2 regions of the Streptomyces sp. HUAS MS02 genome follow, and region 1 is predicted to be linked to the other one. Evidence: riboswitches for the same ligand, from Rfam matches in the RefSeq annotation. Region 1 holds a riboswitch; the other holds the start of a gene.

Region 1 (7,604 bases):
CTGGGCGATCGCGGACAGGGTGGTGACCGAACCCGCCAGCCCGACCAGGGTGTGCGCCTCGCGCAGCGGCACGTCCCGCTCGGCGAGGTCGAGCGCCGCCTCGATGTCGGCGCGGATCGCGGCGATCTGCTCCGGCCCGGGCGGGTCGACGACCGCCCCGTCCCGGACGAGGTGCCGCTCGGTCAGCCGTACGCAGCCGATGTCCACCGAGCGGGCGCCGCGCACCCGCCCGTCGCCGACGACGAACTCCGTGGAGCCGCCGCCGATGTCCACCACCAGGTACGGCGTGGTGAGGTCGGTGCGGCCCGTCAGCTCCTTGGTGGCGCCCGTGAAGGAGAACTCGGCCTCCCGGTCGCCGGAGATCACCTCGGGCTCGACGCCGAGGATGTCGAACACCCCGCGCACGAAGTCGTCCCGGTTCTCGGCGTCCCGGGAGGCGGAGGTGGCCACGAAACGGATCCGCTCGGCGCCCAGGTCCTTGATGACGGCCGCGTACTCGCGGCAGGCCGCGAAGGTCCGCTCCAGCGCCTCGGGCGCCAGCCGTCCCGTACGGTCCACGCCCTGGCCCAGCCGCACGATGATCATCCGCCGGTCCAGCTCGACCAGCTCACCGGCGGCCGGGTCGGCGTCGGCGACGAGGAGCCGGATGGAGTTCGTACCGCAGTCGACGGCGGCGACCCGGGTCACTGGTCCTCCCCCTGCTCGGTCTTCTCGGGCGCCGACGCCGGCACCACGCACGGGCCCTTGGCCCACCACTCCGGCAGCATCGCGATCGCCTCGTCGCCCAGCGGGTTGACGCCGGGACCGGCGGCCAGCGAGTGGCCGACGAGGACGTGCAGGCACTTCACCCGGTCCGGCATGCCGCCCGCGCTCGGGAAGCCCTCCAGGACCTCGATCTCGTCACGGCGGGCGATGTAGTCCTCGTGCGCGGACCGGTAGGCGGCGGCCAGCTCCGGGTCGGTCCCCAGCCGCTCCGTCATCTCCTTCATCACGCCGTTCGCCTCCAGCGTGCCGATCGCGGAGGCCGCGCGCGGGCACGTCAGGTAGTACGTCGTGGGGAAGGGCGTCCCGTCCGGCAGGCGCGGAGCCGTCTCGACGACGTCCGGCTGTCCGCAGGGGCAGCGGTGCGCGATGGCGCGCAGCCCGCGCGGCGGGCGCCCGAGCTGCTGCTGGAAGGCCTCGACGTCGGCGTCGGTCGGCTCGGTGCGCGGGGTGGGCGGCGGAGGGGTCTGCATAACCTGCTACTCAAGTCCTCGGTGTGGCTCATCGGTTGACGGTCACGAAGGTGACCGTTCAGCTGTCGGCGGCGTCGGCCTTGTCGACCCCGTCCCAGACATTGGTGTACCAGGGACGGTCGGCCGCCCCCTGGGTCGTACGGGACTGCTTCGCCGCGTCCGGGTCGATCATCGTGTAACCGGTCTCGCCCGGCATCACATAGTGCAGCCGCTCGCGGATGCGCTGCTCGGCGTACGCGTCGTCCTGCCAGCGCGCCTTGAGGTCGCGCAACTCCTCGACCCGCTCGCGCGCCTCCTCGCGCTCCCGCTGCATGTCGGCGATCTCGGCACGCTGGGAGACGTACTGCCTTATGGGATAGGCGAGCGCCACGATCATCGAACAGAGGACGAGGGCGAGGAGCGCGGCCCGGCCGGTCAGCCGGGAGCGGCGGGCCTGGCGCTTGGTCTGGGAGCGGTAGACCCGGGCGGCCGTCTGCTCACCGAGCACCTTCAGCCGGGTCGCGGTGGAGAAACGGTCCCGGTCCCGGTCCTTCACGGCCATGTCCCGCTTCCCCTTCCGCTTCTGCCTTCTCCCGCGCGCACGCGCGTACGTCCCCGCACACGGTACGGGACCGGTACGGGGACGTACGTACGACGCTTCCTACTGTTGCCGTCAGCCCTTGAAACGGGGGAAGGCGCTGCGGCCGGCGTAGACCGCGGCGTCGTCGAGGATCTCCTCGATGCGCAGCAGCTGGTTGTACTTGGCGACGCGGTCCGAGCGGGCCGGGGCGCCGGTCTTGATCTGGCCGCAGTTCACGGCGACGGCGAGGTCGGCGATGGTGACGTCCTCGGTCTCGCCGGAGCGGTGGGACATCATGCACTTGAAGCCGTTGCGCTGGGCCAGCTCGACGGCGTCCAGGGTCTCGGTCAGCGAACCGATCTGGTTGACCTTGACCAGCAGGGCGTTGGCGGAGCCCTCCTCGATACCGCGGGCGAGACGCTCGGGGTTGGTGACGAAGAGGTCGTCGCCGACGATCTGGACCTTGTCGCCCAGCTTCGCGGTGATGGTGTTCCAGCCGGCCCAGTCGTCCTCGAACAGCGGGTCCTCGATGGAGACGAGCGGGTACGCCTCGACGAGGTCGGCGTAGTACTCGGTCATCTCGGCGGCGGAGCGCTCCTTGCCCTCGAAGACGTAGACGCCGTCCTTGTAGAACTCGGAGGCGGCGACGTCGAGCGCCAGGGCGATCTGCTCGCCGGGGGTGTAGCCGGCCTCCTTGATGGCCTCGAGGATGAGGTCCAGGGCGGCGCGGTTGGACTCCAGGTTCGGGGCGAAGCCGCCCTCGTCGCCGAGGCCGGTGGACAGGCCCTTGGTCTTCAGCACCTTCTTGAGGGTGTGGTAGACCTCGGCGCCCCAGCGCAGGGCCTCGGAGAAGGACTCCGCGCCGATGGGGGCGATCATGAACTCCTGGATGTCCACGTTGGAGTCGGCGTGCGAGCCGCCGTTCAGGATGTTCATCATCGGAACGGGCAGCAGGTGCGCGTTCGGGCCGCCCAGGTAGCGGAAGAGCGGCAGGTCGCTGGCCTCGGAGGCGGCGTGGGCGACGGCGAGGGAGACGCCGAGGATGGCGTTGGCGCCGAGGGAGGCCTTGTTGTCGGTGGCGTCCAGGTCGAACATCGCCTGGTCGATGAGGCGCTGCTCGGTGGCGTCGTAGCCGACGAGCTCCGGGCCGATCTGCTCGATCACGGCGAGGACGGCCTTCTCGACACCCTTGCCGAGGTAGCGGTTGGGGTCGCCGTCACGGAGCTCGATGGCTTCGAAGGCACCGGTGGAGGCGCCGGACGGGACGGCGGCACGACCGGTGCTGCCGTCGTCGAGGCCGACCTCGACCTCGACGGTGGGGTTGCCTCGCGAGTCGAGGATTTCCCGGGCTACGACGACGTCGATGGACGGCACGAGCATCTCCTTCATGGGATGTGACGCGGAAGTGCGGGGCCCGCGGGCCTTGCGACTAGAGCCTAACCGCCCCGGGCGCGTCGGCAGCCGACCGACCGTCCCGTGGACAGACAGACCGTACCCATTGTTTCAGTCCGGAACAAAGGGGGGTGGGCCAGAAAGTGAACGGGAAGGGTCCCGCGGGGCGGGCCTGGAGGTGCACGGGCATGAAAAACCCCGCCCCGGTGCGTACGGGGGAATGCGCACCGGGGCGGGGAGCTCGTGGGGACGGGGGACGGCCTCACGAGGTCTTCACTATGGAGGACACGGATGTGAGCGGGCTGTGGTTCAGCCGGGAAGCGGCCCGAATTTCTCGGCCCGGCCGAACCAGCCCCGCCTGCCCGGCCATGGGGGCGGCCGTGGGGGACGGCAGGCGTGTGGTAGTCGTCGTCCTCGCCCGGGGTCAGCTCAGGTGGAGCTGCTGGCCCGGGTAGATGAAGTCGGCGTCGTCGATGATGTCCTTGTTCAGCTCGAAGAGCTTCTCCCAGCCACCCTTGACGTTCTTCTTCTCGGCGATGCCGCTGAGGGTGTCGCCGCTGACGACCTTGTACTCGCCGTCGCCCTTCTTGACCTTCTTGCCGGTCGGGGTCTCGACGGTGGCGCGCTCGGAGGAACGGGAGGCGCGGGTCTCCTCGCCGCTCTTCTCGGTGCTCTTCTGCGAGGTGCCGGAGTTCGAGGAGGAGGCGGCGGCGCCGTCGTACGAGGCGCTGGACAGGCCCTTGCCGCAGACCGGCCAGGCGCCCTTGCCCTGGCCCGCGAGGACCTTCTCGGCGATGGCGATCTGCTGGGCCTTGGTCGCCTGGTCGGCGGTGGAGGCGTACTGCGTGCCGCCGTAGCCGGCCCAGGTGGAGGCCGCGAACTGCAGGCCGCCGTAGTAGCCGTTGCCGGTGTTGATGGACCAGTTGCCGCCGGACTCGCACTGGGCGACGGCGTCCCACTCGGAGGCGGTGGCGGCGGAGGCGCTGCCGGCGGCCATCAGCGGGGCGGCGACGGCGGCGGCGCCGGTGACACCGGCGACGGCGATGGCGCGAACAGCCTTGGACGGGCGACGGTGCTTGCCCTTGCTGGAAAACAGCATGGAGAGATCCCCTCACCGACGCCTGCGAGGTGAGCTGTCGGGTTCGGGCCGGTTGAGTTGCCCGGCCGCGTCCGCTCGCCTCTCGGCTCACATGGCGCGGCTTCACCCCGAGCCGGTTCCGGACGTACGCCCCCGAAGGGCCGCAACCACCGGACCCGGCACTTACCTTGGGTCCCCCGCTCCTGCCTACGGCGCTTGACGCGACGACTGTTCCTTGCGGCCGTTGGCAGGATTCGGCGTACCGACCGCAGGGGCCCGCTGTGGCGAGCGGTCACGACCGTAAACAGGTGATTGCCCGAATTTCAAAGACGATCAGGGGGTCTGTGATTCATCTCCCATGGAGATCAAAACGGGCATTCAGGGGCGAATGGTGACCCGAACTCTCGCTACTTTTCGCCCGTTTCGGCACCGACTTCGAGGGTCTGACCGGGAAGGATGAGGTCCGGGTCGGTTCCGACCGTGGTCTCGTTCTCGGCGTACAGCTCGCGCCACCCGCCGGTCAGGTCCAGCGAGTTGGCGATCCGCGTCAGGCTGTCGCCCGCACGGACGGTGTACGCGCCGTCCGTGGCCGCCTGCGCCGCGTCGCCGCCACGGGAGGCGTGACGGCCGGAGGGGGTGGGGTCGGCGGCGCGGGAGCCCTCGGTCGCGTCCACACCGGCCTCCGCGTCGACGGCGGCGCTCTCGTCGGCGCTGGCGCCGCGGTGGCGACCGGTACCGGCATCACTCTCACCGGCCGAAGACTTGTCGCTTTGCTCAGACTTGTCCGACTTTGCCCCCTCGGAGGTCGCGGAGTCGTCCGCGCCGGCCTCGACCTCGGCCTCGGTGGAGCCGTCGGCGGTCGAGCCGGTCGAGTCCGAGGGCTCGGCCGAGTCGGACCCGTCACCCTTCCCGGCCGAAGTGGACGAATCAGATGAACCTGACGAATCCGAAGAACCAGACGAGTTGGCTGAATCGGAGGAATCGGAGGAACCGCCCGACTTCGCCGAGTCGTCCGCAACGCCCGTGTCCACGTCGGCCGAACCGGAGTCGCCACCGAGGTTGTGCAGCAGACCGCACGTGGCCCAGACGCCGACGCCCTGGTCGGCGAGCACCTTCTCGGCGACGGCTATCTGCTGCGAACGGCTGGCCTGGTCGGCGCTGGTCGCATAGTCGAGGCCGCCGTACTTCTCCCAGTTCGCCTGGGTGAGCTGGAGGCCGCCGTAGCGCCCGTTCCCGGTGTCCGCGCTCCAGAAGCCACCGCTCTCGCACTCCGCCACCTGGTCCCAGGTGGTCCCGTCGGCCGCGCTCGCGCCGGTGGCGCCGAGCAGGGGGATCGCGATGGCCGAGCCGGTCACTCCGGCCGCGACGAGGAGGGCGGGCGCCTGACGGGGGCGACGGTGACGACCGTTCCCGGAGAGCATGCGGTTGCCTTTCACACGACAGCAGTGACCGGTGCGAAGGGCGTGATGACCCCTTCGCACTGACGTGTGAACGTAGCCGCAGTCGATCAGTTGTCACAAGTTAATGCAGCGCAGATCACGTGAAGATCACAGAGTTGAGGGAGCGTCATTTTCCGCCATGGAATGCGTTACTGCTACGGGCTGCCCGGGTACTACTACGTACCGTTCACGCGCCGCCCACGAACCGCCCCTGCGGGGTGAATTGCACCGGAAGCGTGCGCAATCCCCGCATGATGAGCCCTCCTCGCCATCTCAAATCGGCTGAATCCACCGCGAGTCGAAGGTCGGGGAGGCGGCTGAGGAGTGTCGCCAGCGCGGTCTGGCCTTCGAGGCGGGCGAGGGGGGCGCCGAGACAGTAGTGGATGCCGTGGCCGTAACCGAGGTGCTGGTTGTCACGGCGGGAGAGGTCGAGGGTGTCGGGGTCCTCGAAGCGGGCCGGGTCGCGGTCGGCGGCCGCGAGGACGACGAGGACGGGGTCACCCGGGGCGATGTCCTGCCCGCCGACGGTGAGGGGGCGGGTCGCGAAGCGCCAGGTGGCTAGTTCCACGGGGCCGTCGTAGCGCAGGAGTTCCTCGACGCCGGTCTCGAGCAGCGCGGTCTCCCCCGCGGCGAGGGAGGTCTGGAGGCGGGAGCGCTGCTCGGGGTGGGTGAGCAGGGCGTAGGTGCCGTTGCCGATGAGGTTGACGGTCGTCTCGAAGCCGGCGAAGAGCAGGATGAACGCCATCGCCGCGGCCTCGTTCTCGGTGAGGTGCTCGCCGTGGTCGGAGGCGCGGATGAGGCCGGAGATGAGGTCCTCGCCGGGGGCGGGGTGCTCGGTGAGGGCTTCCCGCTTGCGGTGGATGAGGTCGGCGAGATAGCCGCGCATCTTCTTGACCGAGCGCGCGACACCGCCCCTCGGGCCGCCGCCGTGCCGGATCATCATGCCCGCCCAGTCCCGGAAATCATCCTGGTCCTCGCGGGGGACGCCGAGCAGGTCGCAGATGGCGTGGATGGGCAGGGGGAAGGCGAAGTCGTGGATGAGGTCGGCTTCGCCCGTCTCCGCGAAGCGGTCGATGAGCTGGTCGGTCAACTCCTGGACCCGCGGGGCGAATTCGGCGACGCGGCGGGGTGTGAACGCCTTGGAGACGAGGCGGCGGAGCCGCGTGTGGTCCGGCGGATCGATGTTGAGCAGATGGGTCATCAGCTCGGCCTTGCGCTCACCGGGGATGCCGGTCTTGCCCTTGGCGTGGGCGGGCTCGGCGTGGTGCGCGGGGTTCTTCGACAGGCGCGCGTCGGCGAGGGCCTGCTTGGCGTCGGCGTAGCGGGTGACCAGCCAGGCCTCCACACCGCTGGGGAGCCGGGTCCGGTGGACCGGCGCGTGCTCCCGGAGCCAGGCGTACGCCGGGTAGGGGTCGGTGGCGAACTCCCAGGTGAAGAGGTCGGGCGCGGGGGGTGCCGCGGGAGTGCCGGTGGGGGTGGGTGCGGGCTGCTCGGTCACCCGTCGACGGTAGCGGGCGCCCCGGGCGGCCTCCCTCCCGGCCAGGATCTTCTCGTCCCGCGCGCCCCGGGGGGGGCGACGGGCCTCAGTCGCCCAGCACCCGGACTCGGTCGAGCACGGGGTCGAACCCGAGCACCGGGTGGTCGTACGCACCCTCCGGGCACATCACGACCGGCCTGGCGAGGTGGCGACCGAGGCCGCGCAGGAAGTCGCAGAACGCGTCGAGCCGGTCCTGGCCCTGGATCTCCCGCAGGTCCATGTCGAAGTCGATCTCCTCGTCCGAGAGGAAGCGGAAGATCACCAGCATGTCCCGCGTCGGCCACACCCTCAGCTGGGGGCATTCGGCGCCGGGCGGTCGCGCGAGGACGTGGGCGGCACTCGGCACGGCCAGCGGCGTGGCGCC
Region 2 (7,604 bases), 2.3 Mb from region 1:
TGCGCTCGATGACCGCGTTGGCCGCGGAGAGGATCGTCTGCGTGGAGCGGTAGTTCTGCTCCAGCAGGATCGTCGTCGCGTCCGGGTAGTCCTCCTCGAACTGGAGGATGTTGCGGATGGTCGCGCCGCGGAAGGCGTAGATCGACTGGTCCGCGTCACCCACGACGCAGAGCTCCGCCGGAGGCACGTCCCACTCGGCCGGCGGCACGTCCACCGGGTGCTCGGAGGTGCCGACCAGCTCCCTGACCAGGGCGTACTGGGCGTGGTTGGTGTCCTGGTACTCATCGACGAGGACATGACGGAAGCGACGGCGGTAGTGCTCGGCGACGTCCGGGAAGGCGCGCAGCAGATTGACCGTCGTCATGATCAGGTCGTCGAAGTCGAGCGCGTTCGCCTCGCGGAGGCGGGACTGGTACAGCGCGTAGGCCTGGGCGAGGGTCTTCTCGAAGCCGTCGGCGGCCTGGGCGGCGAAGTCCTCCTCGTCGATCAGCTCGTTCTTCAGGTTCGAGATCTTGGCGCTGAAGGACTTGGGCGGGAAGCGCTTCGGGTCGAGGTCCAGATCACGGCAGACGAGCGCCATCAGCCGCTTGCTGTCGGCGGCGTCGTAGATCGAGAAGGAGGACGTGAAGCCGAGCTTCTTCGACTCGCGCCGCAGGATCCGGACGCACGCGCTGTGGAAGGTCATGACCCACATCGCGTTCGCGCGCGGGCCGACGAGCTGCTCGACGCGCTCCTTCATCTCACCGGCGGCCTTGTTGGTGAAGGTGATCGCGAGGATCTGGCCCGGGTGGACATGCCGCTCGCCGAGCAGATGCGCGATGCGGTGGGTGAGCACCCGGGTCTTGCCGGAACCCGCGCCGGCGACGATGAGCAGAGGGGAGCCGGCGTGCACCACGGCCGCCCGCTGGTTCTCGTTCAGCCCGTCCAGGAGGGCCGCCGCGTCGAGGGCCGGGCGGGGGGCGCCGCCCCGGTAGTACTCGTCCCGGTCCGGGGGCGCGTCGAACTTCCCGCCGAACAGATCGTCCGGAAGCGGCTCCGGTACATGATCGTCCTCGGGCGGCGGCGGGGGCTCCTCCGCATGGCCGCGGGGGGCCTGGAGGTCCGCCAGGAAGCTGTCGTCAAAGAGGCTGCTCATCGCTCTCCGAGTCTAGGCGCCCCCACTGACAGCGAGGGGCCGCCCCGGGAAGTCCACACCCGCCACTCACCGCGCTCACCTCACGACGGTGAGCGATCGAGCGTACCGCCTGCCGCACGCACGAGGCTAAGGTCACGAAAACGTATCGGGCATATCGAACATCAACCTTCACACGGGACCCACGAGTTGGCTAGCTTCTTCTCTTGGGCCGTACGACACAACCGGCGAACGTCGCCGGGCCGCACGGCCTCCGCCGAGTCCGGTACGCCTCTCGTGGCGCCGGAGCCGGGGACCCACCGACCTCAGGGGTGAATCGACCCGACCGCCGCTCGCGGCAAGGGTCGTAGGGCAAACCTTCCGAAGCTTGCGCCCGAACCCGACAGCTAACTCGGTAGGCGGACTACGGAAGGAGACGCCGAACCATGGCGCCGCACCGCAAGCCGCGTCCGACCGGCCGGACGCGCGCGGGCATACGCACCCCCGCTCTCGCCACGGCCGCCCTCACCTCCGTGGCCCTGCTCTCCCAGACGGCCACCGCCGCACCCTCCGACGACAGGCCGAGCCTGGAGGAAGTCGGGAAGAAAGTCGACGACCTCTACCGCAAGGCCGGGTCGGCGACCGAGAAGTACAACGCGGCCAAGGAGAGGACGACCAAGCAGAAGAAGAAGGTCGACACCCTCCTCGACGGCGTCGCCAAGCGCACGGAGAAGCTCAACGAGGCGCGGGAGGAACTGGGATCGTTCGCCGCGGCCCAGTACCGCAACGGCGCGTCCGCCCCCGACCATGCCTCGCTGCTCCTCGCGGACAACCCGCAGGACTACTTCGACCAGAACCAGCTGATGGACCGTCTGACGGACCGTCAGAAGCAGGCCGTCGACGCGTACGTCACCGAGCAGGCCGACGCGGCGGAGCAGCGCCGGACCGCGAGCGACAGCCTCGAGAAGCTCACCGAGTCGCAGAACGCCCTCAAGGCCGGCAAGGCCAAGGTCCAGGCGAAGCTCGCCCAGGCCCGCGAACTGCTCTCCACCCTCACCGCCGAGGAGAAGGCCCGGCTCGCCGCGATCGAACAGCGCGAGCAGGAGGAGGCCGACCGCAAGGCGGAGGAACTCGCGCGCCTGCAGGCGGCGCAGCAGGCCAGCCAGGAGGCCCCGAGCACCCAGGAGACCCAGGAGCCCCAGGGAGGGACCACCGCCGGCACGGAGACGTCCCCCGGCACCAGCGGGACCACCGCCCCCGTCGAGGACTCCACCTACGCCACGAAGGCGACCAAGGCCCTGGCCTTCGCCCGCGCTCAGATCGGCAAGCCGTACGTCTGGGGCGCCACCGGCCCCGGCTCCTACGACTGCTCCGGCCTCACCCAGGCCGCCTGGAAGGCCGCCGGCGTCGACCTCCCGCGCACCACCTACGACCAGGTCGAGGCGGGCACCACCGTCCCCCTCGCCGACGCCAAGCCGGGCGACCTCGTCTTCTTCTACGACAACATCGGTCACGTCGGCATCTACATCGGCAACGGCATGATGATCCATGCCCCCAAGCCGGGCACGTACGTCCGCGAGGAGTCGATCTTCTACGACGGCGAGTCCTCGATCCACAGCGTGGTGCGGCCCGCGTAACCGGGGCTCGCCACCCGGGGCCTCACCGTGAGGGTTGCCTCAGGTCCAGAGCACCGCGATGAAGACGTTGGCGGTGGTCAGCGCGCCCACCAGAGCGAAGAGCGGCTTCTCCACCGTCTCCTCGTCGCGCTTCACGTAGACCAGGCCGAGGATCACGATCAGCAGCGCGAGCTTGACGCCGATCTTGATGTTGTCGACGGGCTGGTCGTCGGCCTGGTTGAGGCCGACGAGGAGGGCGCCGGTGACGAGCATCGTGAGGGCGCCGTGCAGCATGGCGGGGACGAAGCGGGCGGCGCCCTGGCCCATCGCCTTCATCTGGGTGAGGAATCCTCCCAGGAGGGAGGCGATGCCGATGATGTGGAGACCGACGAGGATGTGGATGAGTACGTCCATGCGCGGAGCCTAATGAGGTGCCCGAGACCCCTCGGGCACCGGGGCGGCCGGACCGGAACCTTCGACCGGCGCCCTCGACCGGCACCCTCGGATGACCTTGCATATATGCGCTCCATAGCACCGAGACGCACCCGCCCGGTCCGAAATCGCCGCATCGGTCATCGCACAGCGTGAAGTCGGCGGCGCCGGGCCAGGATCTCGGTCACATACGGTCACCTCACAGTCGGTGCGCGCCACTTCCGTACAACGCGTTACCGGGCCATCACAGCCAGGTTTAACGTCCTCCCTCAGGTGACCGGCTCCCCACCGCCGCCCGGGCCAGGGGCGGCAGTCGGCCACCACCGCCGAGAAGGTCCGGCGGCGTCCCGCTCCCCCTGTGCGGGCCGCCGCCGGACGCGTCACCGCTCCCCCCAGGCGGTCCGTACGGACAGACGATGTTCGTACTGCGGACGGCGGTCGTACGGAGAGGACGTGGACTCCACGTGGCAGCGCACCGCAAGCCCAGACAGCGCTCGCTCGGCGGCCATACGGCCCGCACGGCCGCGACGATCGCCCTCGCGGGCGCGGCGACAGCGACCGGTTTCGACGGCACCGGGCACGCCGACCCCCAGCTCACCCCGGAGCAGGTCAGGGCGAAGGTGGCCAAGCTGTACCAAGAGGCCGAGGTCGCCACCGAGAAGTACAACGGCGCGAAGGAGAAGGCCGACAAGGCCCAGGAGAACCTCGAGGAGCTGCGCGACCAGGCCGCCCGCCGCACCGAACGGCTCAACTCGGCCCGGGACGAACTCGGTTCGCTGGCGGCGGCGCAGTACCGGGACGGTGGCATCGCCCCCACCTGGCAGCTCGCCCTCTCCGCCGATCCCGACCAGTACCTGGACGGCGCCGCCCTCGCCGAGCGCGTCGGCAGCCGGCACTCGGCGGACGTGGCGAGCGTACGGAAGCAACTGCTGGACATCGAACGCCTGCGCGGTGCCGCCCGCGTCGAACTGGGCACGCTCAAGACCCGGCAGACCGAACTGAAACGCCATAAGAAAACCGTCACCTCCAAGCTGACCGACGCCCGTCAGCTGCTCGGCCGACTCACCACCGAGGACCGCTCACGCTTCGACACCCGCAGCGGCACCACGGGGCACGCCTCGCGCTCCTCCACCACGGCCCAGCGCGGCCTCACCGGCCCGGTCTCCCCCGCCTCCGCCACATCCGACGCCCCCAACTCCCGCGCCGCCGCGGCCATCTCCTACGCCTACTCCAAGATCGGCAGCCCGTACGTCTGGGGCGCCACCGGTCCCAACGCCTTCGACTGCTCCGGCCTCACCCTCGCCGCCTACCGCGCCGCCGGTGTCTCCCTCCCCCGCACCACCTACTCCCAGATCAACGCCGGCCCCCGCGTCGCCCGCTCCGACCTCCGCCCCGGCGACCTCGTCTTCTTCTACTCCGGCATCAGCCACGTGGGCATCTACATCGGCAACGGCCAGATGATCCACGCCCCCAACCCCTCGGCCCCGGTACGCGTGGCACCCCTGGACGAGATGCCGTACGCGGGCGCGACACGGGTGGCTTGAGCGGGGCCCTGAGGCGAGGGCTCTGAGCCGTGGGCCCGAGTGGCGGGTGGGAAGGGGGCGGGGGCGCCCCGGCGCTGGCGGGCGCGGCCGGACCCACCCCGGCCGACCCACCCCGGCGTCCCACCCGGGCGCTCCGGGCCCGGCCCACCGCACTCGCCCACCGCCCTCGCCCTCCTCCTCGCCGCCAGCGGCCGCGCGACGGTACTTCGAGGGCGCCGGGCCGGACCTTCGGCCTCACACCAGGCGGCGTGCCGTCGCCCACCTCGTCAGCTCGTGGCGGTTGGAGAGCTGCAGCTTGCGCAGGACGGCGGAGACATGGGACTCGACCGTCTTCACCGAGATGTAGAGCTGCTTGGCGATCTCCTTGTACGCATAGCCACGGGCGATGAGCCGCAGCACCTCACGCTCGCGCTGGGTGAGGCGGTCGAGGTCCTCGTCGACGGGCGGGGCGTCGGTGGAGGCGAACGCGTCGAGCACGAAGCCGGCCAGACGGGGAGAGAAGACCGCGTCGCCCTCCTGGACCCGGAAGATGGAGTCCACCAGGTCCGAGCCGGTGATCGTCTTGGTGACATAGCCGCGCGCGCCGCCCCGGATCACCCCGATCACGTCCTCCGCCGCGTCCGACACCGACAGGGCGAGGAAGCGCACGGGCTGCTCGGCGTCCGCCATCAACGACGAACAGCGGCGCAGGACTTCGACCCCACCGCCGCCGGGCAGGTGCACATCGAGGAGCACCACCTCGGGCCGCGTACTCGTGATCACCGAGACCGCCTGATCGACGTCGGGGGCCTCCCCGACCACCTCCACCCCCGTACGGTCCGTCTGCCCGATCTCGGCCTGCACTCCCGTACGGAACATGCGGTGGTCGTCCACCAGCACCACCCGGACATGCCGCCCGGGGCCGGACGGTCCCGGTGCGCCGAGTGCGCTGGGCGCGGCGGCACCATCGGGCGCGGTGGGCCGGTCGGACGGGTCCTGCCGGGCGGGCTCGCCGGGCAGGCCCTCTGCCGAACCCGTGCCCCGCGCGGCCGTACCTCCTGGTCCCCCGCTCGGCGTCGTGCCCGAGCCGCCCTGTGCGGCAGTGTCGTTGGCCCCGTTCGCGTCACTCATGACGTCGTCTCCGCCCTCTCCATCTCCAGCTCGACCTCCGTGCCGCCGCCCGGTACGGCGCGGAGCCGTGCCGTGCCTCCGTTGCGCTCCATGCGGCCGATGATCGATTCTCTGACGCCCATGCGGTCGGCGGGTATCGCGTCGAGGTCGAATCCTGGGCCGCGGTCGCGGACGGACACGAATACCGTCCTTCCCTCGACCTCGGCGTAGACCTGCACGGCGCCGCCCTCGCCACCGTACTTGGCGGCATTGACCATCGCCTCGCGCGCGGCTTGCATCTGTGCGGTCAGTCCCTCGTCGAGGGGGCAGTCGCCGACGACGACCACCTCTATGGGGACACCGTGCTTGTCCTCGACCTCGGCCGCGTTCCGCCGGACGGCCTCGGCGAGGGTGTCGGGCTCGTCGTCCTCGTCCTTCCCCGTGCCCTCGGGCTTGTACAGCCAGTTCCGCAGGTCGCGCTCCTGGGCGCGGGCGAGGCGACGGACCTCGTTCGGGTTGTCCGCGTTCCGTTGTATGAGCGTCAGCGTGTGCAGCACCGAGTCGTGGACATGGGCCGCGACCTCGGCGCGCTCCTGGGCGCGGATGCGCATCAGGCGCTCCTCGGAGAGGTCCTGGGTCATACGCACGAGGTACGGTCCGGCCAGCAGGGCTATGCCCACGAGGACCGCGAGCGCTGCCTGGAGGACCGAGCCGAGGTGGGCGGCCGAGCCCTGGAGGACGAATATCCCGGAGACCCCCGCGGTGACCAGCAGGACACCGGCCACGGAGCGCAGCAGGGTGATCGTGCGTCGACGGCGGCCGACCTCGGCCCAGCGGGCCCGCCGCGCGTTGTCCGCCTGGCGCCAGACCAGGGCGACGCCGGCAGCGACGAGCACCGTCGGCCAGAGATACGCCCTGGCGCCTTCCCCCAGGTTCACATTGCCGACGAAGACCATGGCCACGACGACCATGAGGAGGAGGGCGACTATCTGGCCGCGGTCGGGCTTGCGGGCCACGAGTCTGCGGCGGCCGTCGGGGGAGGTCTCCGTGGCGATGGCCGGAGGCCGCTGGTTGTCGACGCCTCCCACGCCGAGGGGGACGAAGAACCAGAACGCCGCGTAGAGGAGGGCACCGAGGCCGTCGGCCAGGAAGAGGCCGGCGAACACGAGCCGCACCCAGGTCACAGGCAGACCGAGGTGCCCGGCGAGCCCTCGCGCCACGCCTCCGAGCCAGCGTCCGTCGCTGCTGCGGTAGAGCTTGCGCGGGGGCCGCGGAGTGTCGACTGGCAGTGCTGCGGCTTCCGGCATGCCATCGATGTTCACACGCACGGCCGAGCGGGGCATCAGGGTCGACCCCCGAGACGTCCCTGATCTTCGACGCGAGCGTGATCGAACACATCCCCCTGACGGATATCAGGGTTCGACCAGGGTCATCCCGAGTGCCATCGGAACGGCGCGGCGGTCACGATGGACGCATGACGGATCACCAGCACGCGGCAGCGGAGCCGGGCCCCGGCTCGGGTCCGGACGCCCTGCGGCCCACCAGCGAGCCGCAGGACGCCGTGCCCCCACCGGGCACGGCGGCCAAGGAGCCGCGCGCGCACGAGGGCGCGGGCGCTCAGGCGGATGCGGGCGCGCCCGCGGATCGATCGGACGACGACGCTTCGGCCGGTTCCCCCGGTCCCCCGCACAGATTCCGCCGCGACCGGCGGTACAAGATGCTGGGCGGTGTCTGCGCCGGGCTCGGGCGCCAGTGCGACATGGATCCGGTGATCTTCCGCGTGGTGCTGGCGGTGCTCTCCCTCACCGGGGG

The links. A riboswitch is a leader RNA that binds a small molecule or an ion and turns the genes downstream of it on or off. The one in region 1 is predicted to bind cyclic di-AMP.
Region 2: it holds a riboswitch for cyclic di-AMP, as region 1 does, so the genes downstream of both, ACZ9QC_RS15335 (C40 family peptidase) here and ACZ9QC_RS25370 (transglycosylase family protein) in region 1, are expected to answer to the same signal.

The regions. Positions count from the first base shown of each region.
Region 1 is NZ_CM146747.1:5,877,014-5,884,617, reverse strand. It holds gene ACZ9QC_RS25390 (Ppx/GppA phosphatase family protein) at 1-687, opposite strand, end outside; gene ACZ9QC_RS25385 (DUF501 domain-containing protein) at 684-1,235, opposite strand; gene ACZ9QC_RS25380 (FtsB family cell division protein) at 1,294-1,776, opposite strand; gene eno (phosphopyruvate hydratase) at 1,888-3,168, opposite strand; gene ACZ9QC_RS25370 (transglycosylase family protein) at 3,611-4,285, opposite strand; cyclic di-AMP (ydaO/yuaA leader) riboswitch at 4,290-4,489, opposite strand; gene ACZ9QC_RS25365 (transglycosylase family protein) at 4,672-5,685, opposite strand; gene ACZ9QC_RS25360 (cytochrome P450 family protein) at 5,891-7,201, opposite strand; gene ACZ9QC_RS25355 (hypothetical protein) at 7,287-7,604, opposite strand, start outside.
Region 2 is NZ_CM146747.1:3,607,566-3,615,169, forward strand. It holds gene pcrA (DNA helicase PcrA) at 1-1,135, opposite strand, end outside; cyclic di-AMP (ydaO/yuaA leader) riboswitch at 1,377-1,548, shown strand; gene ACZ9QC_RS15335 (C40 family peptidase) at 1,558-2,748, shown strand; gene ACZ9QC_RS15340 (hypothetical protein) at 2,788-3,141, opposite strand; gene ACZ9QC_RS15345 (C40 family peptidase) at 3,624-4,703, shown strand; gene ACZ9QC_RS15350 (LuxR C-terminal-related transcriptional regulator) at 4,938-5,813, opposite strand; gene ACZ9QC_RS15355 (ATP-binding protein) at 5,810-7,135, opposite strand; gene ACZ9QC_RS15360 (PspC domain-containing protein) at 7,267-7,604, shown strand, end outside.